DNA from 4 places in the Pantoea sp. X-Soil-ISGK-355 genome. Region 3 is predicted to be linked to each of the others. Evidence: predicted binding sites of a transcription regulator. Region 3 holds the regulator's gene; each other region holds the start of a gene.
The links. Region 3 encodes LexA, which represses DNA repair genes until DNA is damaged. Its sites were predicted from a motif close to TNCTGTATGTACATACAGNA; they were not measured.
Positions count from the first base shown of each region.

Region 1: the regulator LexA is predicted to act here: its motif matches at 4,207-4,226, upstream of umuD (translesion error-prone DNA polymerase V autoproteolytic subunit).
Region 2: the regulator LexA is predicted to act here: its motif matches at 3,945-3,964, upstream of dinB (DNA polymerase IV).
Region 4: the regulator LexA is predicted to act here: its motif matches at 2,787-2,806, upstream of AC6I8J_RS20050 (YebG family protein).

Region 1 is NZ_AP035974.1:1,753-8,955, reverse strand. It holds gene AC6I8J_RS22005 (SRPBCC family protein) at 134-637, opposite strand; gene AC6I8J_RS22000 (LysR family transcriptional regulator) at 771-1,679, opposite strand; gene AC6I8J_RS21995 (hypothetical protein) at 2,302-3,255, shown strand; partial or broken gene AC6I8J_RS21990 (transposase) at 3,291-3,530, opposite strand; partial or broken gene AC6I8J_RS21985 (DUF1281 domain-containing protein) at 3,521-3,637, opposite strand; gene AC6I8J_RS21980 (helix-turn-helix domain-containing protein) at 3,870-4,124, shown strand; gene umuD (translesion error-prone DNA polymerase V autoproteolytic subunit) at 4,307-4,756, shown strand; gene umuC (translesion error-prone DNA polymerase V subunit UmuC) at 4,766-6,040, shown strand; gene AC6I8J_RS21965 (hypothetical protein) at 6,162-6,494, opposite strand; gene AC6I8J_RS21960 (hypothetical protein) at 6,491-6,886, opposite strand; gene AC6I8J_RS21955 (ParB/RepB/Spo0J family partition protein) at 6,947-7,203, opposite strand, start outside.
Region 2 is NZ_AP035971.1:919,752-926,954, reverse strand. It holds gene AC6I8J_RS04045 (sugar ABC transporter ATP-binding protein) at 1-750, shown strand, start outside; gene AC6I8J_RS04040 (ABC transporter permease) at 747-1,748, shown strand; gene AC6I8J_RS04035 (sugar ABC transporter substrate-binding protein) at 1,774-2,841, shown strand; gene dinB (DNA polymerase IV) at 2,878-3,933, opposite strand; gene dpaA (peptidoglycan meso-diaminopimelic acid protein amidase) at 4,178-4,921, shown strand; gene AC6I8J_RS04020 (class II glutamine amidotransferase) at 4,892-5,659, opposite strand; gene lpcA (D-sedoheptulose 7-phosphate isomerase) at 5,711-6,289, opposite strand; gene fadE (acyl-CoA dehydrogenase FadE) at 6,543-7,203, shown strand, end outside.
Region 3 is NZ_AP035971.1:318,194-325,396, reverse strand. It holds gene AC6I8J_RS01395 (conjugal transfer protein TraF) at 1-54, opposite strand, end outside; gene zur (zinc uptake transcriptional repressor Zur) at 506-1,027, shown strand; gene AC6I8J_RS01385 (CsbD family protein) at 1,117-1,329, opposite strand; gene dinF (MATE family efflux transporter DinF) at 1,497-2,819, opposite strand; gene lexA (transcriptional repressor LexA) at 2,920-3,534, opposite strand; gene AC6I8J_RS01370 (diacylglycerol kinase) at 3,640-4,008, opposite strand; gene plsB (glycerol-3-phosphate 1-O-acyltransferase PlsB) at 4,137-6,560, shown strand; gene ubiA (4-hydroxybenzoate octaprenyltransferase) at 6,896-7,203, opposite strand, start outside.
Region 4 is NZ_AP035972.1:277,926-285,128, forward strand. It holds gene AC6I8J_RS20030 (amino acid ABC transporter ATP-binding protein) at 1-267, shown strand, start outside; gene AC6I8J_RS20035 (ABC transporter substrate-binding protein) at 264-1,163, shown strand; gene AC6I8J_RS20040 (non-canonical purine NTP pyrophosphatase) at 1,314-1,874, shown strand; gene AC6I8J_RS20045 (SIR2 family protein) at 1,871-2,665, shown strand; gene AC6I8J_RS20050 (YebG family protein) at 2,822-3,163, shown strand; gene AC6I8J_RS20055 (carbohydrate porin) at 3,884-5,215, shown strand; gene licT (BglG family transcription antiterminator LicT) at 5,379-6,212, shown strand; gene bglF (PTS beta-glucoside transporter subunit IIABC) at 6,349-7,203, shown strand, end outside.

The DNA of each region.
Region 1 (7,203 bases), on a different replicon from region 3:
GCTGACTTTTGCGGAGGCATTCAAAAAAGAATAGAGTTTACCTATCGCCCCCAGTATAAGAAGCCTTGATATTAACGTCATTGAGGTGGCGAGTACGTGCAACCTCAATGATCTGACCATGGGAAGTAATTAATTATCTCGCCGCTTTAATCAGGCCATCCAGCCATTCCTGATGACCATTCAGCATGGGGTTTGGGCGCGTATTTGCCAGCTCTTTCGCGGGGTTCCCATTCTGGGTTTCCTGAGTCAGGATTCGAACCCGATTATCGGTAAGATCTTCCAATAACCAGGCATGATGCACATCGAGGCGTTCAGCGGTATTTTGCTCTCCGGACCATCCGTGCCATGCCAGGCGAGCAGGTTGGTTTTCTGCGGGCGGAATAAACTCCACGACCTGAGCTTCAACAGGAAAACCAAAGGTGCTGAAATAGAAGCGCACTCCCTCTTCCAGTTCCGGTCCTTTATTGTCATAAAAACGTACATCGGCGGAGTTTTTATAGTAGTCCGGCCATAGCAATGGCTGAATCAGGAACGGCCAAACCTCCTTGACGCTCAGACCAGAGATGATCATTTCATTAGAGACAAAATTATCGGTAAAACCCGGAACAAAAGCTTGTGGCCAGTTAATCGCGTTCATAAATTTCTCCAGTTACGATAATTGATTGCACTGTATGTGCCGTTACGGCGGCAACGTGATGACAGTCATTATTGGCGCAATGGAGTTATAAGACGAATTATAATTAATTATGATATTAATAAGTTAACTTATATCAAGACTCGGAATATTGGCTGACTTCTACGCATAAAGCACGAACCCACTGATGACCGGGGTCACGATGGGTGCGTTCATGCCAGGCCATGCTCTTAGTAAAGCCAGGTACTTTCAGGGGCAAAGGGAGTATGACCAGGTCGTTGTTAGTCAGGATCATGCGATGAGGCACAACGGCAATCATATTGGTCAGTCGCAATATGTCAGGTATCACCAGAAAACTATTAACCGACATACCCACTCGTCGTGTCAGGCTAAGCTTAGCCAGTGCTTCATCTGTTACACCGGTGAAGTGACCTTCTGTAGACACCAGAATATGTTCCTGTTTGCAGAATTGTTCGAGCGTCATTTCCGAATTCGCTGCCAGAGGGTGATGGCTTCGTGCTACGCAAACATAATCTTCTTCATAGAGCGCTCTACCGTGCAGGTCGTCGGGAGTTGTTTGCGGTGTAATCAAAGCCAAATCAACTTCGCCTTGGGACAACTGCTGATACATTCGCTCATTATCCACCGACCGCACGGCGATTTTGATATTCGGTGCACGTTGTTTCAGCGCAGCCATCAACGGAACGACAACGGCGTTCAGTGCATAGTCCGTTGCGGCGAGGGTATAAGTCAGTTCCGCCGTCATGGGGTCAAATTGCGTCGGCTTCAGCAGAATGGCGATATCGGTGAGGATTTGTTTTACCGGTATAGAAAGTTCGTTGGCCCGCAGTGTAGGGACCATACCGTGACTGGTGCGAACAAAAAGTGGATCGCCAAAATAATCACGCAAGCGAATAAGCATGCCACTGACGGCGGGCTGCGTCAGAGAGAGGCGCTGAGCAGCCCGAGTCACGCTTCCTTCATCCAGTAACGCATCAAGAGCCTTAAGAAGGTTAAGGTCGAGGGTTCTGATATCATTTTTCATAATGAAGCAGCCTGATAGATATAACAATTTTAATTGAGGCTAAATGCTCAGGAAAAGGCTGTCTATAAGGTTTAAGGTTATTTTTCTTTTGCCTGCACTTCCGTTTCAGGATGATAGTCCTAGTACTGTTCAGTTCGCTCCTCGCTCAAAGCAGACCTTCACTTTGCCTGTCCTTCGAAAATGGCCCTTTTAATCCTGTTCTCCGCTTGCAAGTTAAGAGGGTATCTTATCGTTAACCTGAGAGATGCCGCCGGTCGGGGCGGCATCGGGTGAAAATATCAGGGCCGGTAATCTTCCTACCCGCAGTCGCTGCGGTCACAGATGACGGGCGCAGACGGCGAGCCGCTCACCGTCCACTCATCGAGGAACCGCAGTCCGGCTATCTGATATAGGTTGTTTAGTGCAAAAGAAAGGCCCGTGATATCATCAGCCAAAACAACATCTAAAAGTGAAAAAAATGGATAGGCTGTACGAGCTGGGGAAAAGATTTGATCGATTATTATACATGAGCATCATTGTGGTTGTTTCTAGTTTTCTTACTTGCTCCTTATTAATCACATTAAGCAGCCAAAACCTGTTCGCATTAATAAATTCATACAAAGATATAAAGCATCAAATTGAGATGAATAAAAGCGAAATAGAATCAATTGAAAAACAAATATCAGCTATCAATGAAAACGTTTCGTACATACTAGGCTTGCAGGAAGGAATGGAAAAGGTAGGGATCAAAGCAGGGAAGAGTAAATCAACGATAGAGAATGAGTATTTCTCCATCAGGAAAGATTCAATAAATAAGAGTTTAGCTAAGCTGGATCTTGATGAAGTAAAATCAACCAGTGAACTAAATGATTTCATGTACAATGTATTAAAGAAAGAGATTATAAAATCAAGTACGGGGTATGTTGCGCGCAATGAAATAGAGTCGGGGCTTCCTGAAAAGAATAAAATCTCCAATTATCATGAAGCAATAGACTGGTTAGACAAAAAAATAAAGGATGAGAGCAATTCAAAAATAGAGATAGTTAACATAGAATCAACACTAACTATCCCATTTAAAATAGGTGACATGGCGTCTAGCGTATCGTTGATAGGTATAGCGACAATAGCGAGTTATGCCATGCCTGTATTCATGGTTATTTGGTTAGGCTCGCTATTCGTTACACGAAGAATCGAGATTATGAATCTGAATAAAACAAAGGATATATCGATGGTATACCCACATATATTCAATTTATTCATAGTGGAAACAACCAAGTCACAAGATTTAAACCTTTATCTTTTGGGTGATAAAAAAGTAAAAGAGCAGATAAACTCTTCTATATCCATGATAAAAGTAATAAAAGGGTTTGTTTTTTTGTCGCTAGCATTTGCAATGTGTGGCCCGTTGTATTACGGGGAGTTCGTTTACTTAACAAATTACAACTCATCGTCTTTATCTCTATTCTTAGTCACAATGTTTTGCATAATAGTCAATGCTATACAAATAATTGGATATGTTTATTTTGAATCAATTTCTTCAAACGTAATTTATGGAGTAAAAAATGGTATAGTTAGTGAGTATGAAAATAAGATTTAAGATCTTGTAAATAATTCTGTGTAACTGCTACCACGTCAACGGTGATCGCTCAGGCGGTCACCGAACTCGATAATAAAGCGGCTCATCGCCAGCCGCCAGGTCTGGATCGGCATACTCCATTTTTTCGATGCCGACTGGATTGCCAGATAAATTACCTTTCGCACTGAGTCATCTGTCGGGAACACCTTGAGTTTTTTAATGGCGGCTCGGATCACGCTGTTCAGCGATTCGATGGCATTCGTGGTGTAGATAGCTTTTCGGATGTCAGGCGGATACCCTCTCCTTCCGCCCGCGCATATGCAGGACGCACCTCTCCCCGCACCTGAATCACGTTCTCCGCCAGGCCGGTCACATGCAGCCTGTTTGCACACCAGTTAGGCATGATTTGCTCTTCAGTCAATGGATTGCACGGCGCTGCCCGACGGCAAGGAGCGTGATACTCCGGAATTTGAATGGCTATAACAGCTGTCAGGCGACCCGAATTAATTACTTGCAGAACCGATAAAGAAAATCGGCGGCAAAAAGTGAGTATAGAAATGAATTTTTGATTTAAAAAAAGTGCAGTTTCTGCACTTTTCGAGAATAATACTTTTTCACTTAACGGGGGGTATTTAATGACAGGCTGGCAGCTTAAACTCTGGCGCAAGAGTCTGCTTTGGAAAAGGGAACGTGCAGCAGCTGAACTTGGCGTCAGCCTGCGTACTTACAAAGATTATGAAAATGCGGATACGGTAAAACGTTCGATAGCACTGGCAACCGTTACGCTGTCACTAATTAACGTGTTGCCATCAATACAAAGTCAGGAGATCAGCAGTGAAAGCATGGTGCATTTAATTAACCAGATGATCAGCACTGTAGACGAAAAATAAAATTCCATTATTTTCATGCACATGCCTAGCTAAAGCATGATAGCTGTTTCGCTTTGCTTGTCACATAAATTTGCCTCCATAATACTGTATAAATAAACAGTAACCAAAGGGAGGGAATTTTCTATGCATTATTTATTTAAACAGGTTCTGACCGCGTCTTATCACGTCAGGAATACGGGACTATGAAACCGGCAATCTATGCTGAGGGCCTGACGGTTTTGTGGCCAGCCCTTTTCACGCCGCCTGTGAAAATCCCTTTATATGGGGAATACTGCCCCGCAGGCTTCCCTTCCCCTGCCCAGGATTACGTTGAAAAAGAACTCGATCTCAATGAGCTCTGTATTCGCAGAAGGGCGTCGACCTTCTTCGTCCGTGCCAGTGGTAACAGTATGCAGGATCTTGGCCTTTGTGATGGCGATGTCATGGTGGTTGATCGCGCCGAACAGGCCTCTCACGGTGATATCGTTATAGCTGAGGTTAACGGTGAATTCACTGTTAAGCGGCTGCAGCTTCGCCCGCGCCTTGCGCTGCTGCCCATGAATCCTGCTTATGCCGTTATCTATCCGGAAGATCTGCAGCTGCTCGGCGTCGTTACCTGGTTCTTCAGCAGCACGCGTGCACGCGGGAGGTAACCCTTGCACATGTTCGGACTGGCCGACGTCAACTCGTTTTACGCGAGCTGCGAGGCATTATTCCGTCCCGATCTGCGTGGTAAGCCAGTCATCGTACTCAGCAATAATGACGGCTGCGTCATCGCGCGCAGTGCTGGGGCCAAAAAACTCGGTATAAAAATGGGCGCGCCCTGGTTTCAGATTAAGGCGCAGGATTATGCAGAGCGGGTGCATGTCTTCAGTTCAAATTACGCGCTGTACCACAGTCTCAGCCAGCGGGTTATGACGGCTTTGGAAGAAATGACACCCCGCGTGGAGCAGTATTCCATCGACGAGATGTTTCTGGACCTGACCGGTATCGACGGCTGCGAAGACTTTGAACATTTTGGTCGGCGCCTGCGCGAGCATGTGCTGGCTACGACCGGCCTGACAGTAGGCGTGGGTATGGGTCCAACCAAGACGCTAGCAAAAAGTGCTCAATGGGCGAGTAAGGAATGGCCACAGTTCCGTGGCGTACTGGCGCTGACTCAGGGCAATATCAGGCGTACTGAAACGCTTCTATCAAAACAGCCAGTGGAGGAAGTCTGGGGAGTCGGCAGACGTATCGGTAAACGGCTTAACCTGATAGGCATCAGTAATGCTCTGCAGCTGGCGCACGCGCACCCTGCCCTTATCAGGAAAAATTTCAGTGTTGTGCTTGAGCGGACCGTGCGTGAGCTGAACGGTGAATCCTGTATCCCACTTGAGGAGCTGCCGCCTGCTAAGCAGCAGATTTGTTGTTCAAGGTCTTTTGGAGAGCGCATTACCTCTAAGATACTCATGCAGCAGGCGATTTGTCAGTATGCGACCCGCGCTGCAGAGAAGCTAAGAGGAGAACGTCAGTTCTGCAGGCGCATCAGCGTTTTCATCCGGACATCACCTCACGCAGAGAATGAGATTTTCTATGGTAACAGTGCCGGCGAGAAGCTCAGCCTGCCGACTCAGGATACACGCGATATTATTGAGGCCGCTATACGATCGCTTGATCGTATCTGGTTAGAAGACCGCCGGTACATGAAAGCCGGCATTATGCTCGATGACTTCACCCCGAATGGCGTCAGTCAGCTGAATCTCTTTGATGATGTGCAGCCACGGGCCAATAGTGCACAGCTGATGAAGGTGCTGGACGGTATCAATCAGTCCGGGCTGGGTAATGTATGGTTTGCAGGACAGGGAGTGAGTACAGAGTGGAAGATGAAGCGGGAGATGCTTTCGCCGGCCTGGACCACACGGTGGGATGACATCCCTATTGCTCGCGTCTTGTGAGAATGAGAAAGCAAAGATTTTGGGTTGTTCGCTTTATCCGGCATGCTCTGCCGGATATTCTCTTGCGGTAAAACTGGCTACAGAAGCAGCGTTAAACCCATTGCAGATTTCGCATGCGAAATTAGACTTGTCGTCTCAACAGGGTTTTCACTGAGTCAGTCAGGCTGTAATGCTGTTTTGACCAACGTCCGCGGGAAACTCTGCCCATTACAATAGCCTCGTTTTCCGGGTCTCTATCGTCATAATATTGGATTTCAATGATGCCTGATTCCTTCAAAGCGGCGGCAACTGAACGAATGTTTGTACGGATATACCCACTTTGATTCTCAAACTCATCAAGATTCAGGCCACTTAGATTTTTATCAAGCCCATCAGCAAGCGCAAACACAAGCCGTGAAGCCAGTGAGCGTCTTCCGGTATCAGCTAAAGCGTTATCAAGTTCAGTGAAAGTCATTCTGGTTTCACAGCCATTTTCTTACGTACCCGATAATGCTGGTCTTCCTCGATGGCTGCAGCTACCCAGCCCGAAGCAATTTTCAGGTCGATATCTGCAGGCAGACTCTCTGACAGTCTGTCCAGATTCACACCAGATGACAGCTTTAAAATAAGGGACGCAAAGCCGGCCCATTCCTCATTACTTACGGGGCGCCATCCTCGTTTGAGCATCAGGTCAAACGCGGCCAAAGCTGCCCACAAAGGAGGCTGTTTGCGTTTATTCCACTCACTCAGAGCAGCACCAGGTACAGCAAGTTCTCGCGAAATGATATTCAGATGTCGCGCATGTTCGGTCAATGTTCTGGCTGCTTCAGCTGCACTTTGATCTTCGTCTTTTGCCCATATTTGCACGATGCTCCCGCGGAAACTGGGCAGATAGCTGCTGAAAAGGTGTTGAGGAGTATGCTGGCATTATTCAGACCTCAGGCCTATGAGCTCTACATCGCTGGCGGGCACATACAGCTCACCTTCAGCGGTTTTAAGCCATATAAAACCAAACTCATCGGGCATCTTATGAAGCAGGACAGTCACTTCAGTACCGTTGAACTTCACTACTGGAATTAAAGAGCACGGTACATCAGCGGCCTGATACTGGTTTTTTTTATCACTCGGAGAAGTATTACCAGATTCAGTAGTGAGAGCTTTCGCATGCGAAATCTTAGTTTCAT
Region 2 (7,203 bases), 600 kb from region 3:
CGTGCACAGCAGGCACAACCACTGCTGCTGGCGGTGGAAGGCCTTCACGATGAACAGCTGCTGCAGGATATCTCGCTAAGGCTGCACAAAGGCGAAATTCTGGGCATCGCCGGTCTGGCCGGTGCGGGCAAAACCGAACTCTGCAAAGCCCTGTTTGGTGCCAGCAAAAGCCGCGTCAGTCGCGGGGAACTGCATGGTCAGCCGTGGCAGCCCCGCTCGCCGTACGACTCCGTCAGTCGCCGCATGGCGCTAGTGCCGGAAGAACGGCGCAAAGAGGGGATCTTTATTGATGAGTCGGTCGCGATGAACCTCAGCGTCAGCGCGGACGACAGCTTTTCGCGCTGGAGCCTGTTCGGGCATCGTCAGGCGTGGCGCTGGGCTGAGCAGGTTATCCAGCAGTTGCAGGTACGCACCACTGGCCCGGCACAGACACTGCGGCGTCTCTCCGGCGGCAACCAGCAGAAAGTGGCCATTGGCAAATGGCTGCGCAACAACGCTGATGTGCTGATTTTTGATGAGCCGACCAAAGGCGTGGATATCAAAGCCAAAACCGAGCTGTTCACCCTGATCGATAACCTGGCGCGCGAAGGGAAAGGCATTATCTACGCGTCGGGGGAATTTTCTGAACTGGTCGGCTTATGCGACCGGATTTGCGTGCTCTGGGATGGACGCATTGTGGCCGAGCTGGCTGCACGCGACGTGACCGAAGAGACGCTTTTGCTCTATTCCACCGGAGGAACCCCTGCGTGAGCAGTAAAGAAACCCGCCTGAACCTGACCCCCTCGCCGTGGCGTCACCAGTTGTTCGACTTTCTCTATAAATGGGGCATGTTGCTTACGGTGGTGCTCCTGATCGCTGCCTTTGGCCTGGCCTCCGACAGCTTCCTTGAACCCAACAACATCATCAACATTCTGCGCTCGATTGCGATTGTTACGGTGATTGCGATCGGCGTGTCCATCTCCCTGACGGTTGGCGGCTTTGATCTGTCGGTCGGCTCGACCGCCTCGCTCGCCAATGCCTTAGTGATTTCGCTGTTTGTCTGGTACGGCTTCGGCACGACCACCGCCATCCTGCTCACCCTGGCGCTCTGCACCCTGGTCGGGCTGTTTAACGCCTTCCTGATTGTGATCCTGCGCATTCCCGACATGCTGGCGACGCTGGCAACCCTGTTTGTGATTCAGGGTGTGGCAATGACCTACAGCTTTGGCGGGTCGATCACCGAGAATATGGTGCTGCCGAGCGGTGATATGGCGGAAGGTACCATTCCAGCGACGTTTGGCCTGCTCGGCCAGGTGCCGACCATCGTCATCATTATGCTGGTGGTGACCGTCGCCGCACAGCTGGCGCTGTCGCTGACTAAACATGGTCGCCGGATGTATGCGCTGGGCGGTAATCCGGAAGCGGCGCGCCTCTCCGGCATCCGCACCACCCGCTACCGGGTGCTGGCTTATGTGATTGCCTCTCTGCTGGCCGGTCTGGGCGGCATCCTGCTCGCCTCGCGTATCGGTTCATCGCAGGTCAACGCCGGAAGCGGCTATCTGATGGATGCGGTCGCGGCGGCGTGGATTGGCTTCTCGCTGGCCGGCTCCGGCAAGCCCAACGCGCTGGGCACGCTGGTTGGCGCGGTCATCCTCGGCGTGCTGCAGAACGGCCTGGTCATGCTCTCTGTGCCCTATTACGCCATGGACATTATTAAAGGGCTGGTGCTGGCGTTAGCACTGGCGATCACCTATATCCAGCGCCGCTGAGGCGCGTTTACCGGAGTTGATAACAATGCAAAAAATAACACTCTCGCTACTGGCCCTGAGCCTGCTGAACGCCAGCGCCGCCTTCGCAGACACCGTCATCCCGGTGCCTGCGGCAATCGCCAGCCATGATGGCCCGATTCGCATTGCGGTGATCCGCAATCTCGGCTCCGATGACAACACCACCCAGTTTGTTGCCGGTGCCATTCAGCAGGGTCGCCAGCTGGGCTTTAAAGTCAGCACCTTTCTCAGCAACGGCGACGATGCGCGCTTCCAGGATTTCGTAAATCAGGCGATCAGCCAGAAATATGACGGCATCGTGCTGTCGCACGGTAAAGCGCCTTACGCCAGCGGACTGGTGAAGCGTATTGCCGATGCCGGTATCAGACTATCCGTGTTTGATACCCCGGTGGATAATCCGATTCCGGGCGTCACCGTCACGGCGCAGGATGATGCTTCACTGGCACAGCTGTCGCTTGGCCAGCTTATTCACGATTTCAACGGCAAGGCGAATATCGTCAAGCTGTGGGTCGCCGGTTTCCCGCCGATGGAGCGCCGTCAGGTGGTGTATGAAAAACTGCTGAAAGAGAATCCGGGCATTCATCAGCTGGAGTCGATTGGCGCAGTGTCGACGGATGTTCAGGGCGATACGGCCAACAAGATTGGTGCGATTCTGGCGAAATACCCGAAAGGCAAAATCGACGCGATCTGGGGTGCGTGGGATGCCTTCAGCCAGGGCGCTTACAAAGCGCTGCAGGAGAATGGCCGTACTGAGATCAAGCTCTACAGCATCGATGTCTCGAACCAGGATTTGCAGCTGATGCGCGAGAAAAACAGCCCGTGGGTGCAGACGGTGGCGGTCGATCCTAAAACCATCGGCGCGGTGAATATGCGTCTGGTCGCGAAGAAGATTGCCGGTGAAGAGACACCAGCGACTTACCAGTTTAAAGCCGCGTCAATCTCTCAGCAGCAGCTCAACAGTCAGCCTGGCGCGGTGAACGTTGCATCGCTGAACAGGATTATTCCGGGCTGGGGCAGCAATGAGGATTTCGTTGCCCCGTGGTTTGCGACTCTGGCGGCGAAATATAAGAAGTAATCGGAGGTCAGCCTCATCGGGCGGTGAGGCTGATCGTTACAGACCCAGCAGCAGCTGACGCTCCAGCTGGGGATCCACCATGGTGACATGCAGTCCCACCAGCCGCACGCCACGCCCGGCACGACGCTCATCCCAGGTTTTCCGGGCGATGGCAATCATGTCCTCTTTATTCAGTACCGGCCAGATATGCTCCTGGGTCGTCTGCTGGAAATCGCTGAATTTCAGTTTCACGCCCTGCCGCGCCACCTGTTTGTCAGGTCGTATCTGCGTCAGCCGGCGATCCAGTTCAGCATAGAGAAAGTCGATAATCTCCAGGCAGGCGTCCCAGTCGCTGATATCTTCTGCCAGCGTGCGTTCCACCCCCAGCGATTTACGCTCGCGCTCGACGATAACTTCGCGATCGTCAATGCCGTTACTGCGCTCCCACAGCACCCGGCCAAACTTTCCAAAGCGCTTCAGCAGCAGCGCTAAATCTGCCTTCTGCACGTCGCCACAGGTGACCAGCCCCATCTCCTCCAGCTTTTTGGCCGAGACCTTGCCGACGCCTGGAATTTTCGCCAGCGGCAGGGTCAGCAGAAAACCGGCCATCTCTGGCGGGGTAATCACATACTGTCCGTCCGGCTTATTCAGATCCGAGGCGATCTTTGCCAGAAACTTAATCGGCGCGATACCCGCTGACGCGGTAAGCCCGGTTTCACGGTAGATGGTGGCGCGGATCGCCTGCGCCATTAGCGTGGCGGAGCCGTGACAGTGCGGACTGTCGGTGACATCCAGATAGGCTTCATCGAGGGAGAGCGGTTCGATCAGCGGCGTGTAGCGGGTAAAGATATCGCGAATTTGTGCGGAGGCTTCTTTATAGGCGTCGAAACGGCCTGGCAGCAGACGCAGATGCGGACATAACTTAAGTGCCATGCCGGTTGGCATGGCACTGCGCACGCCAAATTTGCGGGCCGGATAGTTAGCGGTGCTGATCACGCCGCGGCGTTCGCGGCTGCCACCAATAGCGATCGGGATATCGCGCAGCTGGGGATTATCACGCATCTCCACCGCGGCATAGAAGCAGTCCATATCGACATGAATGATTTTACGCATACCCCCTCCGGCACTGGATAAGTATACAGTTGGCAGGGGTAACTGCAATATTTGTCGCGCCCACAATTAAAGTTTACAAATTTGTGGCCGAATATCTTTCAGTAAATCGCGAATCTGGCTGTCGGCGTCTTGCTAAAAAAACAGACAATGTTTAATGTTGCGCTGCGGTAGCGGACAGTTCCGATAATGCAAACAAAGACGCACATTTTGCGTCATGTTCTCTTCACCTCAAGGTATACACAGCATGGGCAAAATCGCACTCCTGTTTGCGATGATTTTACTGCCAGCCCTCAGCATGGCAATGACACCCGAACCCGTCTCAGCGGCACCGGTCAGCAAAGAATTAAAGAAGCAGTTACTCGGTACCCCGGTCTATATCCAGATTTTCAAGGAAGAACGCACGCTCGAACTCTACGGCAAAATCGGTAATGAATTCCGCCTGCTGGATACCTATCGCATCTGTAACTTTTCTGGCGGCCTCGGCCCGAAACGTCGTGAAGGCGATTTCAAAAGCCCGGAAGGTTTTTACAACGTGAAGCTGAATCAGCTGAAGCCGGACAGCCGGTTTTATCGCGCGATTAATATTGGCTTTCCGAATCAGTACGATCGTAATCAGGGCTATAGCGGCAACTACCTGATGATTCATGGCGACTGTAAGTCGATTGGCTGCTATGCCATGACCAACGCCTATATGGATGAGATTTTTACTTATGTGAACGCGGCGCTGCGTAACGGCCAGCAGGATGTCAGCATCAGCATCTATCCGTTCCGCATGACCGACAGCAACATGCAGCGTCACCGCTACTCCAGCGATGCCAGTTTCTGGCAACAGTTGCAGCCGGGCTATGCGTACTTTGCGAAATATCACCAGCCGCCGATGGTCAATGTCGCCAGCGGGAAATATGTGATGAACAGCAGCCCGGCACCGGTGTTAGCCAGTCCCGAAGCCGCTTCACGTTCATTCCTGGCGCTCTCCAAGGCAGAATAACGCCCATTCACCTGGCGCAATCCGTTGCCAGGTTTCATTGGCCGTCAGTGGCTGCGTAGCAATCACCGTCACCACGTCATGCGGCGTGGTGTGCTGCTGAAAATCAACCTCCACATCCTGATCCAGTAACTGCGCCCGGCCAAACGGTGCCCGGCGGGTTATCCAGAACAGGTTGGTGGAGCAGAAGGCCATCAGATAGCGGCCATCTGACAGCAGCATGTTAAACACGCCCTTCTGCCGTAACGAACCGGCCAGCTCTCCGATAAAACGAAACACCGCAGGCCAGTTGCCCGGCGTGCGTGGATAGCGTGTCGCCAGCTGATGCAGGATCCAGCAGAACGCCTTCTCACTGTCCGTTTCGCCCACGGGCCGGAATGTACCGGTCTCCAGTTGACGATAGCCTTTAAGCTGACCGTTGTGTGCGTAGGTCCAGTTTCGGCCCCACAGCTCGCGGGTAAATGGGTGGGTGTTTTCCAGCGACACCTGACCACGATTCGCCTGGCGGATGTGCGCCACCACCGAATGTGATTTGATCGGATACTCCTGCACCAGACGCGCAATCGGCGAGTTAAAGCTCGGCAGCGGATCTTTAAACGTACGACAACCTTTATCTTCATAAAAGGTAATGCCCCAGCCATCTTTGTGAGGCCCGGTTCCACCGCCCCGCTGAACCAGTCCGGTAAAGCTGAAACAGATATCCGTGGGAACATTGGCGCTCATCCCGAGCAATTCGCACATAGCCACCACCTCTGATTTTGCGGCCTCCCGTCAGGCAGGAGGCCAGCGCAGTTATTTCACCATCTCTTTTTCGATCAGCAGCATCAGGATGTGGATCACTTTAATGTGGATCTCCTGGATGCGATCGGCATAACCAAAGTGCGGCACGCGGATTTCAATATCGGCACTGCCTGCCATCTTACCGCCATCTTTACCGGTCAGGGTGATCACTTTCATCCCCTGCGCACGCGCAGCTTCAATCGCTTTAATAATATTGGCAGAGTTGCCGGAGGTTGAGAGGCCCAGCAACACATCGCCTGGTCGTCCTACCGCTTCCACATAGCGCGAAAAGACATAGTCATAACCAAAGTCATTACTGACGCAGGAGAGATGGCTGACATCAGAGATAGCAATCGCCGGATAGCCAGGACGATTTTCACGATAGCGACCGGTCAGCTCTTCGGCGAAATGCATCGCATCACAATGTGAACCGCCGTTACCGCAGGAAAGCACCTTGCCGCCCGCCTTGAAACTGTCAGCCAGCAGCACCGCAGCACGTTGAATCGCATGAATATTGGCGTCATCGCTGAGGAATTTAGTCAGCGTATCAGCAGCTTCATTAAGCTCAGAGCGGATGATGTCCTGGTACATAGGGATGTCCTTTTTTAGGAGAGGTTAATCGCAGCAAGTTTAACGGAATGGCCGGTCAGCGCAAAGCGTCATGCCATGTCCGGCCAGATAGTGGCGGCGATGATCATTGCCACAGTTGATGCAAAAATGGGCTAAAAACGGTTTTTGTGAGGCAGGTTGTAATTGCGATGTAAACAAATTGATAAATCCCTTCAACTACTCTAAACCTCTCTACATAACAGGTCAGACCTCTTACTACTTGGAGCGGTTCATTATGATGGTTGTTTCGATACTTGCCACTGTGGCGCTGATTGGCGCCCTGTTCTATCACCGCCTGTCGTTGCGGCTCAGCAGCGCCATCCTGTTGCTGTGGACTGCGGCGATGGCTGTTGCTCATCTCTGGACGCCGTGGCTGCTGTTGCCGCTGGCGATCATCCTGCTGCCATTTAACCTGCCGTCACTGCGCCGCAGCCTGTTTTCAAAGCCGATCTTTCAGCGCTTCCAGAAGGTGATGCCGCCGATGTCACGCACCGAGAAAGAAGCGATTGATGCGGGCACCACCTGGTGGGAAGGCGATCTGTTCCAGGGCAAACCGGACTGGCAGAAGCTGCACAACTATCCACAGCCGCGCCTGACTGCCGAAGAGCAGGCTTTCCTCGATGGCCCGGTTGAAGAAGCGTGCCGCATGGCTAACGATTTCCAGATTACCCATGAGCTGGCCGATATGCCGCCGGAACTCTGGGCTTATCTGAAAGAGCACCGCTTCTTCGCGATGATCATTAAGAAAGAGTATGGCGGACTCGATTTCTCCGCCTATGCACAGGCCTGCGTGTTGCAAAAACTGTCAGGCGTTTCCGGGATTCTGGCGATTACCGTGGGCGTGCCTAACTCACTGGGTCCGGGCGAACTGCTGCAGCACTACGGCACCGAAGATC
Region 3 (7,203 bases):
GGTCGCTGCAGCGGAATACTTCAGCGCTGAACGTTGAGCGGATTTTTTCACCATTTGCCTGCCATCACCTGAGAAATTGTCATTGAAACATTCAACGACTGAATAGTTTGTTAGCCCTATTGTGAACCCTGGCTAACGCGTTATTGCTGTGAATTCAAAGGAAACAGTGTCTTAATTCAAAGGATTGGACGTTTTCCAATCAAAAAACCGTTGTAATTGTTCAAACTGCGTCGGGGTATTTCAAATAATGCCAGACTTTCCTTAAGTCTTTCTGAACATTACTTCTTAACTCAGTGAGATGCAAAGCAAAATACCAACAAATTCCGCTTCAGGTCGATTGAAAATGGATCTGATTTCTCGTCAGATTTGAGATAGATAGCGGCTGAAATGCTTAAAATGCTGCTTTATCAGGCAAATAATGCTGTTTTACCAGGCGAAAACGAACATCAGCGCCGAAAAACTATGTGTGATAAAATAACATCACTTATCCAGCGGAGAATTTTTCATGACAAACATGACGTCGCAGCAAATTTTGATTCAGGCTGAAAAGATATGCCTGCAGCGCGGTGTACGTCTGACTTCGCAGCGTGCTGAGGTGTTGCGCCTGATGGCCGAACAGCCTGGCTCGATCAGCGCTTACGATCTGCTGGATCAGCTCCGCATCAGCGAACCACAGGCTAAGCCGCCCACGGTCTATCGTGCGCTGGATTTCCTGCTGGAGCAGGGTTTCATTCATCGGGTGGAATCCAACAACAGCTACGTCATGTGCCACCATTTTGAGGCACCGGCACATACATCGGTGATGCTGGTCTGTGACCGCTGTGCTGCGGTAACGGAGAAACAGGCGCAGGGCGTGGAGAAGATTATCGCAACGCTGGCGGGTGAAGCACAGTTCGCTTTACGTCATAGCGTGATTGAAGCGCATGGTTTATGTGAAAATTGTGCTGCGGTCGAAGCCTGTACGCACCATGAAAGCTGCGAGCATGACCATCAGGATGAGGGTAAAAAGCGGGGCAAACGCGGGTAATCTGCACATCCTTGTGCTGTTCCGTCCCTGTGCCGTTCCGGGGCGGGCGCGCCGGAAAGCTTTTAGCTGATTATCAGCCTGGTATCAGATTACCAGCGGTGATCTTTGTTCTGACCTTCCCAGTCGGTTACTTCACGCTCTGCTTCATCTTTCGCATAGCCATAACGTTCCTGGATTTTGCCGACCAGCTGATCGCGTTTACCTTCGATAACCTGCATGTCGTCATCGGTCAGCTTGCCCCATTTCTCTTTCATTTTGCCTTTGAACTGCTTCCAGTTGCCGCTGGCTTCATCTTTATTCATGGCAGACCTCCAATCCTCGGGGTTTAATGATTATCTTGTTACTTAACAAAATAACGATATAAAGCGCTGGTTAACTGCGCTGCATAGAGTTAATTATAGTAGCCAATTTATTAACCGTGGAATAATACAGAATAATCTGTATCGGCTTGCGTGCAGCCACGACTGACTCAGGCATCAAACCAGCTGTTCTGACGCCAGTGCTTACGCCAGATGAGCCACAGCGACAGGCCGCGCAGCGCCAGGAAAACCGTTACCGCCAGCCACAGTCCGTGATTACCCAGCGCCGGTACGCTGAGCAGCATCAGAAAGTAGCCTGCTGCTGCCACCACCATGCTGTTACGCATCTCACGTCCGCGTGTTGCGCCGATGAACATCCCATCCAGCAGATAACACCAGACGCCGATCAGCGGCATAACGATCTGCCAGACCAGATAGCGGTCAGCACTTTGTTGCAGCGAAGGAAGAGAGGTCAACAGGGTAACAATCTGCGGGCCAGCAATGGCATAGGTCAGGGAAAAGAACAGCGCTACCACCACCGCCTGCCGACAGGCAGAGTGCCAGACACGCAGCAGTTTGCCGCCATCTTTTGCACCATGGGCCTCGCCGGCAAAAGCTTCAACTGCGTAGGCAAAGCCATCCAGCGCATAGGCCGTGAACGTAATGAACATCAGCAATACCGCGTTAACCGCCACCACATCCGGGCCCAGCCGCGCGCCCAGCACGGTCAGCGAGGCGAAACAGAGTTGCAGCATCAATGAGCGCAGCATGATGTCCCGGTTCAGCCGCAGCAGCCGGCCGCTGTCACCGCGCCAGCTCTGCTTCAGCAGGCTTAACGTAATACCGCGCAGCTTCAGGACTCGCCAGACCATGATACCGCCGACACCCAGCGTGATGTACTCCGCCAGCGCCGTGGCGGTTGCCGCCCCCGCGACACCCCAGTGCAGTCCCATCACCAGCCAGAGATCGAGCCCGATGTTAACCAGATTGCCTACCACCAGCAGGATCACTGGCGCGCGCGCATACTGCACGCCCAGCAGCCAGCCCAGAATGACCAGGTTTGCCAGCGTGGCGGGTGCACTGAGCCAGCGAATCTGAATAAACAGCGCCGCCTGTTCCAGTACCGCGGGATTACCGCCAACCAGATGGGTCGCCAGCTGAATAATCGGATAACGTAAAGCGATGAACAGTACACCTGCCAGCAGCGCAATCATCAGCGGCTGGGTCAGCGCACGTGCCAGCGCCATTTTATCACCGGCACCAAACGCCTGCGCCGTCAGGCCAGTCGTACTCATTCGAAGAAAAAGCAGCAGCATAAAGAGGAAACTGGTCACAGTGGTCCCGACCGCAACCCCGCCAAGATAGACAGGGCTGTCGAGATGACCAATAACTGCAGTATCGACCACGCCCAGTAAGGGAACGGTGATATTTGAAAGGATCATCGGCAGCGCAAGCCGCCAGAGATTTTTATCCGTTGCCGTGAGAAAGCGCATTCGCCGTTCCGTGCTCAGTGTCGCTGCGCAAAACAGGCAGCGACAAAATTAGGGCAGACAGAATAGCATCAGAGAAAGCGAATGCACGCAGCCCTCAGAATCAGAGCCACTCGCCGTTACGCACCACGCCAACCGCCAGACCTTCAATGGTCAGGGACTGTGCACGGGTATCGACAACAATCGGGTCGAAATCGCTGTTTTCAGGCAGCAGATGCACGATAGCACCCTGCTTTTTCCAGCGCTTAACGGTGACTTCATCATCAATGCGGGCAACGACAACCTGGCCATTGCGCACATCCTGGGTTTTATGTACCGCGAGCAGGTCGCCATCCATAATCCCGATATCTTTCATCGACATTCCGCTGACGCGCAGCAGGAAGTCGGCAGAGGGCTTAAACAGGCCCGGATCCACTTTATAGTGGGTTTCGATATGTTCCTGCGCCATGATTGGCTCACCGGCAGCAACCCGGCCAATCAACGGTATGCCTTCTGAGGCTTCTTCTTCCATTAGCAGGCGAATGCCGCGCGATGCACCGGAAACGATCTCAATGACGCCTTTACGCGCCAGCGCTTTCAGGTGCTCTTCTGCCGCATTCGGTGAGCGGAAGCCCAGTTGTGCAGCAATCTCTGCGCGCGTAGGCGGCATGCCTGTTGAAGAAATATGGTCGCGAATCAGGTCATAGACCTGCTGCTGCCTGCTGGTTAATGCTTTCATCCCGCCCCCTGGTTGTTTATACAGTCGCTGTGAGTATATACAGGTATTGGCGAAATGGAAACCGATTGTCAGGCAAAACGCGGCTTCCGGCGCGATATGGAACGCTTATCGCAAATGTGTCCAGAGCAGCGCGATCCAGACAAAGAGTGCCAGTAAGATGCTGATCAGTACTGCCGCAGATCCCATATCTTTGGCCCGGCCCGCCAGCGGATGATGCTCCTGACCGATGCGGTCGACCACGGATTCAATGGCGCTATTAAGGATTTCGACAATGACCACCAGCACCACCGACCCAATCATCAGGATGCGTGAGACCACATCGACATCCAGCCAGCAGGCGATAATAATGGCGACCAGCGCAGCCAGGGCTTCCTGACGAAACGCCGCTTCATGTTGCCAGGCGGCACGCAGTCCCTGCCAGGAGTAACCTGCGGCTTTAATTATTCTGATAAGTCCGGTGGCATTATTTGCCATGATGTGGGAACCCTTTTATCGGATTGACGTCAATGTCTGGGCTGCGTGCAATTGGCACCACCACAGATCTTCGCTGCACTTTCTGGTATGCTTGCGGCGCTTTGCTAACAAGAGGCTTCATGTTGTCTATGTCAGGTTGGCGTAAACTCTATTACAAATTGCTTAATTTACCACTGTCGTTTTTGGTAAAAAGTAAGGCCATTCCGGCCGATCCCGTGTCTGAACATGGTCTGGATCCGACCCGACCTATTATGTATGTTTTGCCTTACGATTCGAAGGCCGACTTACTGACTTTACGCGCGCAGTGTCTGCGGCATCATCTGCCTGATCCGCTCTCTCCGCTGGAGATTGATGGTTCACTGCTGCCGCGCCACGTATTTATCCACGATGGCCCGCGCGTATTCCCCTACTTTGTGCCCAGCGTCGAATCGGTGAAAATCTTTCACGATTACCTCGATCTGCATCGCAATAATCCTAAGCTCGATATCCAGATGCTGCCGGTCACGGTAATGTTTGGCCGCGCACCAGGACGTGAAGTCCAGGGCGAAGCCACGCCACACCTGCGTGTGCTGAACGGTGTACAGAAGTTCTTTGCGGTGATCTGGCACGGACGCGACAGCTTTGTTCGCTTCTCGCCGACCGTCTCACTGCGCCGTATGGCCACGGAGCACGGTACGGATAAGTCGATCGCCCAGAAGCTGGCTCGCGTGGCGCGCATCCATTTTGCCCGTCAGCGGCTGGCGGCGATTGGCCCGCGTTTACCGGCGCGTCAGGATCTGTTCAACCGTCTGCTGCAATCCAAAGCGATTGAAAAAGCCGTCGAAGATGAAGCACGCAGCAAAAAAATCTCCCATGAGAAAGCGCAGCAGAATGCCGTTGAGATGATGGAAGAAATTGCCGCCAACTTCTCTTATGAAGCGATTCGCGTCACCGACCGCGTGATGGGCTGGCTCTGGAGTCGTCTCTATCAGGGCATCAACGTCAATGGCGGCGAAAAAGTTCGTCAGCTGGCGCAGGATGGCCACGAGATTGTCTATGTGCCGTGCCATCGCAGCCACATGGATTATCTGCTGCTCTCCTATGTGCTCTATCATCAGGGCCTGGTGCCGCCACACATTGCTGCCGGTATCAATCTCAACTTCTGGCCAGCCGGCCCGATTTTCCGTCGTCTGGGCGCGTTCTTTATTCGTCGTACCTTTAAAGGCAACAAGCTCTACGCCACGGTGTTCCGCGAATATCTCGGCGAGCTGTTCACCCGCGGTTATTCAGTTGAATACTTTGTTGAAGGTGGCCGTTCTCGTACCGGTCGCCTGCTGGACCCGAAAACCGGCACTTTAGCTATGACGCTGCAGGCGATGCTGCGCGGCGGCAATCGCCCGATCACGCTGGTGCCGATCTACATCGGCTATGAACATGTGATGGAAGTGGGTACGTACGCCAAAGAACTGCGCGGCGCAGCCAAAGAGAAAGAGGGCTTCATGCAGATGGTGCGCGGCTTACGCAAGCTGCGCAATCTCGGTCAGGGTTACGTGAACTTTGGCGAACCCCTGCCGCTGGTCAACTATCTCAACAAGCGGGTGCCGGAATGGCGCGATGCCATCGATCCGATTGAGCCGCAGCGTCCCAGCTGGTTAACCCCAACCGTCAACGATATTGCTGCCAGCCTGATGGTGCGTATCAATGAAGCGGGCGCGGCTAACGCCATGAACCTCTGTGTCACCGCCCTGCTGGCGTCACGTCAGCGCTCACTCACCCGTGAACAGCTGATTGAACAACTGGAGTCCTATACCCAGTTGCTGCGCAACGTGCCTTACTCGCCAAATGCGACCGTACCCGATCTCTCCGCGGAAGCGCTGCTGGATCACGCCATGGGTATGAATAAGTTTGAGAGCGAAAAGGACAGCATTGGCGACATCATCATTCTGCCGCGTGAGCAGGCGGTGCTGATGACCTACTATCGCAACAATATTCATCACATGCTGGTGATGCCGTCGCTGATTGCCGCCATTGTTCAGCAGCATCAGACGCTGAGCGAAGCAGAACTGCTGCGTCAGGTAAGCCTGATCTACCCGATGCTGAAGAGTGAGCTGTTCCTGCGCTGGCAGACCGATGAGCTGCCGCAACTGTTGACCGAACTGAGTCAGGAGCTGGCGCGTCAGGGCCTGATTACGTTCGAAGCCGGCGAATTGCGCTTTTCCTCAGCGCGCTATCGCACGCTGCAACTGCTGGCTGCCGGTGTGCGTGAAACGCTGCAGCGCTACGCCATTACGTTCTCCATTCTCAGCGCCAAGCCGACGATTAACCGCGGCACGCTGGAGAAAGAGAGCCGGACGCTGGCACAGCGTCTGTCGGTGCTGCACGGGATCAATGCGCCGGAGTTCTTCGACAAAGCGGTCTTTACCTCGCTGGTACTGACGCTACGCGATGAAGGGTATATCAGCGACAGCGGGGATGCCAATGTCGCACAGACGCTGGCGACCTGGCACATTTTGGCTGACCTGGTCACCAGTGATGTCCGCATGACGATTGAAACCGCGGTGGCGCACGACTGACCCCTGCGTACAGTAAAAAGGCGACCTCATGAGGTCGCCTTTTTTATGCCCAAAACTTCGGAGCAGAAGAATTCTGGAAGCAATGAATAAGCTCAACACGCTGGGAACAGGGTCAGAAGAGGAAAGCGTCTCGCCGCCCGGAAAAAAACGCCAGGCGTTTTTGAACAACGCAACGCGTTGGCCCGGCTACGGGCGCACCTCAGGGATGAGGTGCGCCCGTAGCCGGGCCGAGCATGCCAGGGATGGCGGCTTTTGCGTCTTTCCGATCTGACCGTGTTTCCTGCGCACGCTCGATTTCGCCGCTAAATCAGCCTTTTTTCGCCCAAAACTCTCTATCAGAACAGCTGACTGAACGGCGGCGTATTCATCAGTACGCCAAGGAACAGCACCATCCCGACATAATTGTTATTCAGGAAAGCCTGGAAACAGGGCTGGCGTTCACGCCCGGCGATCAGCTTCTGCTGGTAAACAAACAGCGCAGCCGCAAGCAGCAGCGTCCAGTAGAAGGCGCCATTCAGATGCAGCATCATGCCCACCAGCGCCATCAGCAGCAGAGTGGCCAGTTGCAGCAACCCAATAATCAGCTTGTCGAAACGGCCAAATAAAATCGCCGTCGACTTGACGCCAATCTTCAGGTCATCGT
Region 4 (7,203 bases), on a different replicon from region 3:
CTCAATCCCCGCGTGATGCTGTTCGATGAGCCGACCTCGGCGCTGGATCCGGAGCTGGTCGGTGAAGTGCTCGACGTGATCAAAAAGCTCGCGCGTTCCGGCTCCACGCTGGTGATTGTGACCCATGAGATCGGCTTTGCCCGTGAAGTGGCGGACAACGTGGTCTTTATGGTGGATGGCCGGATTGTTGAGCAGGGCAGCACGACGCAGGTACTGAACAATCCGCGCCATGAGCGCACCCGCCGTTTCCTGGCGCGCGTGTTATGAGGGCGCTGACCTTAACAGCGCTGACGCTGCTCCCGGTGCTGAGCTGTTCGGCTGCGGAGAAGCTCGATGTGCTGAAAAATGAGACGCCAATCCATGCCCCGGCGAATCCGCAGGCGATCGCGAAAATCCCGGCTGGCTTTCACTTTATACAACCCGGTACGCTGACGGTGGCAACCGCCGCGACTAATTCTCCGCCGCTGTCGCTACTGGCGTCTGACAACGTCACGCGGATCGGCAGCGATCCGGACATTGCCAGGCTGCTGGCTGACAGTCTGGGATTAAAGCTGAAGCTGGTTCCGGCCTCGTGGGAAGACTGGCCGCTGGGCATCAGCGCCGGACGTTATGATGTCGCCATGTTTAATATTGCCGTTACCGAAGAGCGTAAGAAGAAGTTCGATTTCGCAACCTATCGCGCTGATAACCACGCCTTTGCGGTAAAAAGCGACAGTAAAATCAGCCAGATAAACAGCCCGCCTGATATTGCCGGTAAGCGGATTATCGTTTCGTCGGGCACCAATCAGGAGCGCATCTTACTGAGCTGGGATCAGCAGAATCGGGCCAATGGTCTGCCTGCGGTGACGCCAGTCTATCTTACCGATGATGCCTCAGCGACGCTGACGCTGCTGTCGGGACGAGCCGATGCGATCTTTGGTCCGCACTCGATGGCCGCCTGGAAAGTGGCCTCACGCGGACAGACAAAGCTGGTTGGCAGCGGTCCATTTCGCGCCTGGGTTGCCGTGACCACCAAAAAGGGCAATGGGCTGGCACCGGCTTTACAAGCCGCTCTGGATGGCACCATTACAGGTGGGCAGTATCAGCAGGTGCTGGCCCGCTGGGGTGAACAGGATGAAGCGGTTACACACTCCACGGTGAATCCACCGGGCATTGTTTACTGAGGCTACAGAACCGGCTCTCCTGCTGAAGCCGGTTCTGTAATTTAATGCCCACAGAATTGAACTACACTCTCCAGCGTTAGTGATTTATCCTGCCCGCCTGTTTTCGTAAAAATCCTCACTGCGTGGCGGAGTAATTGACCTGGAAGCCCCATGAAAATCAGATTCCTTTCTGCCAATGAGCCAAAACTGGCTGAGGTGCGCAAAATACTCGAACCCATCGGGGTCGAAGTTCTGCCCATCGCCCGTCGCATCGAAGAAATTCAGACTGAAAACGAGCTGGACCTGGTGCGCGATAAACTGACCAAAGCTTTTTCGCTGATTGGGCGGCCACTGTTTGTGGAGCATACCGGCCTCTATCTGGACGGCCTGAATGGTCTGCCGGCCGGTCTGACCCGCATCTTCTGGAACCGCCTGGACGCAGAGCGCTTTACCGCGCTGGTGCAGGGGCTGGACAGCCAGGCCGTGACGGCCAAAACGGTGCTCGGCTACTGCGACGGCCGCAAAATGTATCAGTTCTCGGGTGAACTGCGCGGCACCATCGCCCCTAAACCTGCAGGAACGCGCGGCTTTCAATGGGATTGCGTGTTTATTCCCGAAGGCTATGAGCAGACCTTTGCAGAAATGGGCGAACTCAAGAACGAGATCTCAATGCGGCGCATCGCGCTGGATCGCTTCGCCACCTTTTTAAAAACCTCGCGGGGAGTGGCATGAAACCTGAACTCAAACGCGCCTATGATTCCGGCAAACTGATTCTTTTTGCCGGTGCCGGTATTTCGCGCAATTTTGGCTTACCCGAGTGGCATGAACTGATTGCTCACCTCGCAAATGAGCTGGGCTACGATCCTAAGATTTTTAATACCTACGGCACGCATCTGTCGCTGGCGGAATATTACAAACAGAAGAAAGGTTCACTTGGCCCGCTGCGCAGCTGGATGGATCGCGAGTGGCACCGCCCGGATATCGATGTCCGGTCTTCAGAAATTCACACCATGATTACTCAGGGTAATTTCTCGCGTATCTACACTACCAACTACGATCGCTGGCTGGAAGCAGCGCACGATGCGCACGGTGTTCCCTATTATAAAGTGGCGAACGCCGCTGACCTGGTCTCACTGACCGAAGATAAACGTCACATTATCAAACTGCACGGTGACTTCGATGATGACACCTCTATCGTGCTTGATGAGAGCAGCTATTTTGAACGCCTCTATTTCGACTCACCGCTCGACATCAAACTGACCCATGACGTAATGGGCAACTCTGTGCTGTTTGTCGGCTATAGCATCAGCGATTTCAACATCCGCCTGCTGTTTTACCGTCTGACCAAGATGTGGGGCCGCACCGGGCTGGCGACAGCCCGGCCCAAATCGTATCTGTTCACTAACCGTAATAACCCGGTAGCCAAAGAGGTGCTGGGGCAGTGGGGGATCGAGGTGATCGTTTCCGAAGAAGACGATCCGCGTAAGGCGCTGGCGATGTTCCTTGAAGAGCTGCTGGTGTAGTCAGCCTGGCTTCTGGCAGAGAAGCGGCAGGAAAAAGAAAAAAACCTGCGCCCGGTTAAGGTTAGCCTGCGCGTAGCAAGTAGACTTGATTCTCTGCTGGCAAAGCATAACCGGCATGATATACTGTATGTATACACAGTACCTGAGGGCGAAAAGATGGCTGTTGAAACAAAATTTGTTGTAGTCAGAAAGGGTGAAGAGAAGATGACGTTTGCCAATAAGAAAGAGGCCGATGCCTACGACAAAATGCTCGATATGGCCGAAGCCTTTACTGACTGGCTGTTACAGCATCAACCTGCACTGGATGAATCTCAGGCAGAAACGCTGGGCCTGCTGATTGCAGAGCAGAAAGACACAGTGCAGCATATTCTGCGTACCAGCAAACTGCCGGACGTGTCCGCAGGCGCGACGAAGCCTGAAGCCGTGGCAGATAATGGTGCGGATGAGCAGGTGGAAGAGCCTGCTGCGAAGAAAGTACGCCCCGTTAAAGCTGCGTAATTGCCACAACGCCGGAAGCGACCCTCCCGGCGTTGTTGTTTCTGATTAACGGATTTATCTGACCTTTTGTCAGGACATACAAAACACATCCTCCTGTCATTTCCTTGTGCTGAATGCCCGCCTGCAATCTCCCTGTAAATCACGCAAATCAACCAGCTACATTTTTGAACTCAGCGCTATAGCATCAATCAGGATTCAATAATCTGGATTTTTGATCATTCATTTTTAAGCTTTGACGCCGTTTGCGTATTTTAACTCTACGCATAAACATCATCAGTCTTAATTGAATGAATTAGCAAGAAAACTAATATGATATTCTCCTGGTGATTTCTTACCTCATTTTAAATATTAATTAACACCAGTCACATGAAATAAGAGATATTAATTGTTAATCGGCTCACATTTTCTTGTGAAATAATCCGGCAGTGCTATTCAATTTTAAAAAGCAGTGTTAGGTTAGAGCCGTTTTCAGCGTAGGGTTGTTACTGGATAACAGGCAAAACCTAAGCGTTCCACAGTCTTAACCACTGTGGGGGGTTTAGGTTTTTTTTTGCCATAAATTTACTCCGTCATAGCGTAAATCATTAATAACCATAGCGATAACGAATCGACCTATTCAGGCCAGGGAAACATGACGTTGAGCAAAGCAGGTTCAGGGCTCTCCTGCGAACCGTACATCATTAAAATCAAAAACAGGTTGCTAAGATGAAATATAAAAGCATGCTGTGCGCACTCTCATTATTGACCTTTTCACCCTTGTCGACAGCGCAGGAATGGAGCGGAACGGTATTAGGGTTTGAATCTCCACCGGATCCCGTTCTGGGTGATATGTATGGTCTTCGTAAATCGCTTAACAATAATGGATTTACCTTTAACCTGGGTTATCTGAATGAAATTGGCTGGAATGGCGGCGGTGGATACAATCATGCGTCACACGTCGCTTATATCGATCAGTTTGCTTTGACCTTTAATCAGGATTTGTCGCGCTGGACAAATATTCCCGATGCACGTATTGAAGCGAACATTGTTAACCGCAATCACAACGATGATCTGACCACGCGACGGGTGCAGGATCCTCGCGTGAATGTTAACGATCTCACGCAGGAGAGCTGGGGCGGACAATCTATTACCCGACTGGGCTGGCTGACCTTTGCCCGAAGTTTTGATGATCGGCGTATAACATGGCGTATCGGAATGATGAACAAGGTTCAGACCTTCGATCAGATTATACCCTGTGATTTCCAGATGCTTTCACAATGTGGCGGAAAATCCGCGAACTCACTAACCTGGAATAACTGGAACGTTCATACATGGGGAACCACGCTCGAATACCGGTTAACGCCCATTGTCACTTTGAAAGGCGGCGTGATGGAGCAGAACCCGGACGCTTCCAGTCGTCATCACGCCTGGAGTGGTTCCACCCGACGCAGCAAAGGTGTCCTGCTGCCGGTTGAGATCGAAGCCCGCCCAATCATTAATGGCCTGCCGGGAGCCTACAACCTGGGCGTAGTTTTTACCAATGCTCCGCAAACTGAACTCTATCGCGGCCGGTCCGGTGGCGCGGGAGTCAGTGATCCCGGCGGTGATGAGAAGCATAACCGGACAGGGTTTCTTTACGCCGGACTTAATCAGCAACTGACGCGACATCAGGATGACGCAAGTCGCGGGTTAAGTACTTCATTCAGTATGAGCCTGGCCGATCAACGCACTAACTACATGCACTCGGTCTATGCGGCTTCGCTCCGCTATCGGGGTCTGTCTGACGCTCGTCCTGAAGACTGGATAGGTTTTGGCCTGACCTGGACAGATATGAGCAATCAATACGCGCGTAACCAGCGCTACATGAACACGATCAGTGGTATTTCTGACTACAACGATGCGGCTTATCATCCGGTGCCTGGCCATTCACTGAATGGAGAATTCTATTACCGATTCCGCCCCGTTTCCTGGCTGGAACTGCAACCCGGGCTTCAGTACTGGCATCGTCCGGCGGGTATTGCCCATACGCAGGATGCCTGGGTGACTGAACTCAAAACGGTGGTTACTTTTTAAGTTAATAAGCGGATTTCGATCGCTGTCACGCTTTTTACCCTGACAGATTGAGGTCACGAATAAAACTGATAGAGTGCCCGGACTGGATTGTTACTGCTTAGGCAGGCAAAACCTGATTTCTGGCCTCTGCCGGATGTCAGGTTTTTTTGTTTCTGGGGTTCCGATGAAAATCGCCAAAATTCTGAATAATAACGTGGTGATGGTTCAGGATGAGCAGGGGCGCGAGCAGGTCGTCATGGGACGTGGGCTGGCCTTCCAGAAGCGCGTCGGCGACAGTCTCAATGACGCGCAAATTGAGAAAGTGTTTGCACCACAAAGTGATCTGCTGGTCCGTCGGCTGGAGGAGTTGTTACATCAAATCCCGCCTGAAGTGATGACGACCTCCAATTGCATTATTGATCTTGCGATACAGCGTCTCGGGAAACTGCAGGAGAGTCTGTATATCACGCTGACCGACCACTGCTTCTTTGCCATTGAAAGACAGAAAAAAGGTCTGGCGATTAAAAATGTGTTGCTGTGGGACATCAAACGTCTCTATCCCAAAGAGTTCGAACTGGGGCAGGAGGCCAGGGCAATCATCTCCCGTCGTCTTAATGTCGAACTACCTGAGGATGAAGCCGGGTTTATCGCGTTACATCTGGTGACGGCACAGCTCAATAACGAAATGCCGGAAGTGATGCATGTTACGCGGGTAATGCAGGAGATTCTGCAACTGGTGAAGTATCAGTTGCGGCTGGAATATAACGAATCGTCGCTGAGTTACCAGCGTTTTGTCACCCATCTGAAGTTTTTCGCGCAGCGTATGCTGACGCGAACCGTAGTCGACGATGACGATGTTTCATTGCATACGGCAGTAAAAGATAACTATCCCAAAGCCTGGAAATGCGCGGTGAAAATCGCGCAGCATTTGCAACAAAGCTATCAGCGTGAGCTGACCGCAGAAGAGATTATGTTTCTCGCTATTCATATTGAGCGGGTGAGGAAAGAGGGGCACTAAGCCCCATCAAACAGGATTGTTACTGCTTAACGCAAGCAAAACCTGAGCGCGGCCTCTGAAAGGAGGACGTTCTCGGGTTTTTTTATTTTTGGCTCAGTCAACGGATGTCCATGGACATCGGTTTAAGGAAATCGAGATGGAATATCACACGCTGGCGCAGGATATCCTCGGCCATATCGGTGGCAGAGATAACATCGTAAGTCTGGTTCATTGTGCCACCCGGCTTCGCTTTAAACTGAAAGATAACCATAAAGCCGATGCGGAAGGACTGAAGAAAAATCCGGGGGTGATTATGGTCGTCGAAAGCGGCGGTCAGTTTCAGGTGGTGATTGGCAACCATGTTCATGATGTCTGGCAGGCTGTCCGTGCTGAAGCGGGACTTTTGGATGAGGCCCCTGCATCAGCCGAAGATAAGGCGTCAGGTAACCTTTTCAGTCGCCTGATCGATGTTGTGTCTGGCATTTTCACGCCGTTTATCGGGATACTTGCCGCCTCGGGTATTCTCAAAGGCTTGCTGGCTCTGGCCGTGGTCTGCGGCTGGCTTTCTGTTGAAGGTGGAACATATAAAATCTGGTTTGCGGCAAGTGATGCGCTGTTTTTCTTCTTTCCGCTAGTGCTGGGCTACACCGCCGGAAAAAAGTTTGGCGGGAATCCCTTTATTACCCTGGTGATTGGCGGGGCGCTCACTCATCCGACGATGATTGCCGCCTTCAATGCCAGCCAGCAATCCGGCGCCATGACGGAAGCGTTTCTCGGCATCCCTGTGACCTGGTTTAATTACAGCGCGTCGGTGATACCCATCATCCTCGCCGCATGGGTGAGTTGCTGGCTGGAAAAACAGAGTACCCGTCGGCTGCCCGCCTCCATGAAAAACTTCTTTGCGCCACTGATCTGTCTGAGCATCACTGTGCCGCTGACCTTTCTGGTGATCGGTCCACTGGCCACGGCCTTAAGTCAGATGCTGGCGAATGGCTACCAGTGGATTTATGCG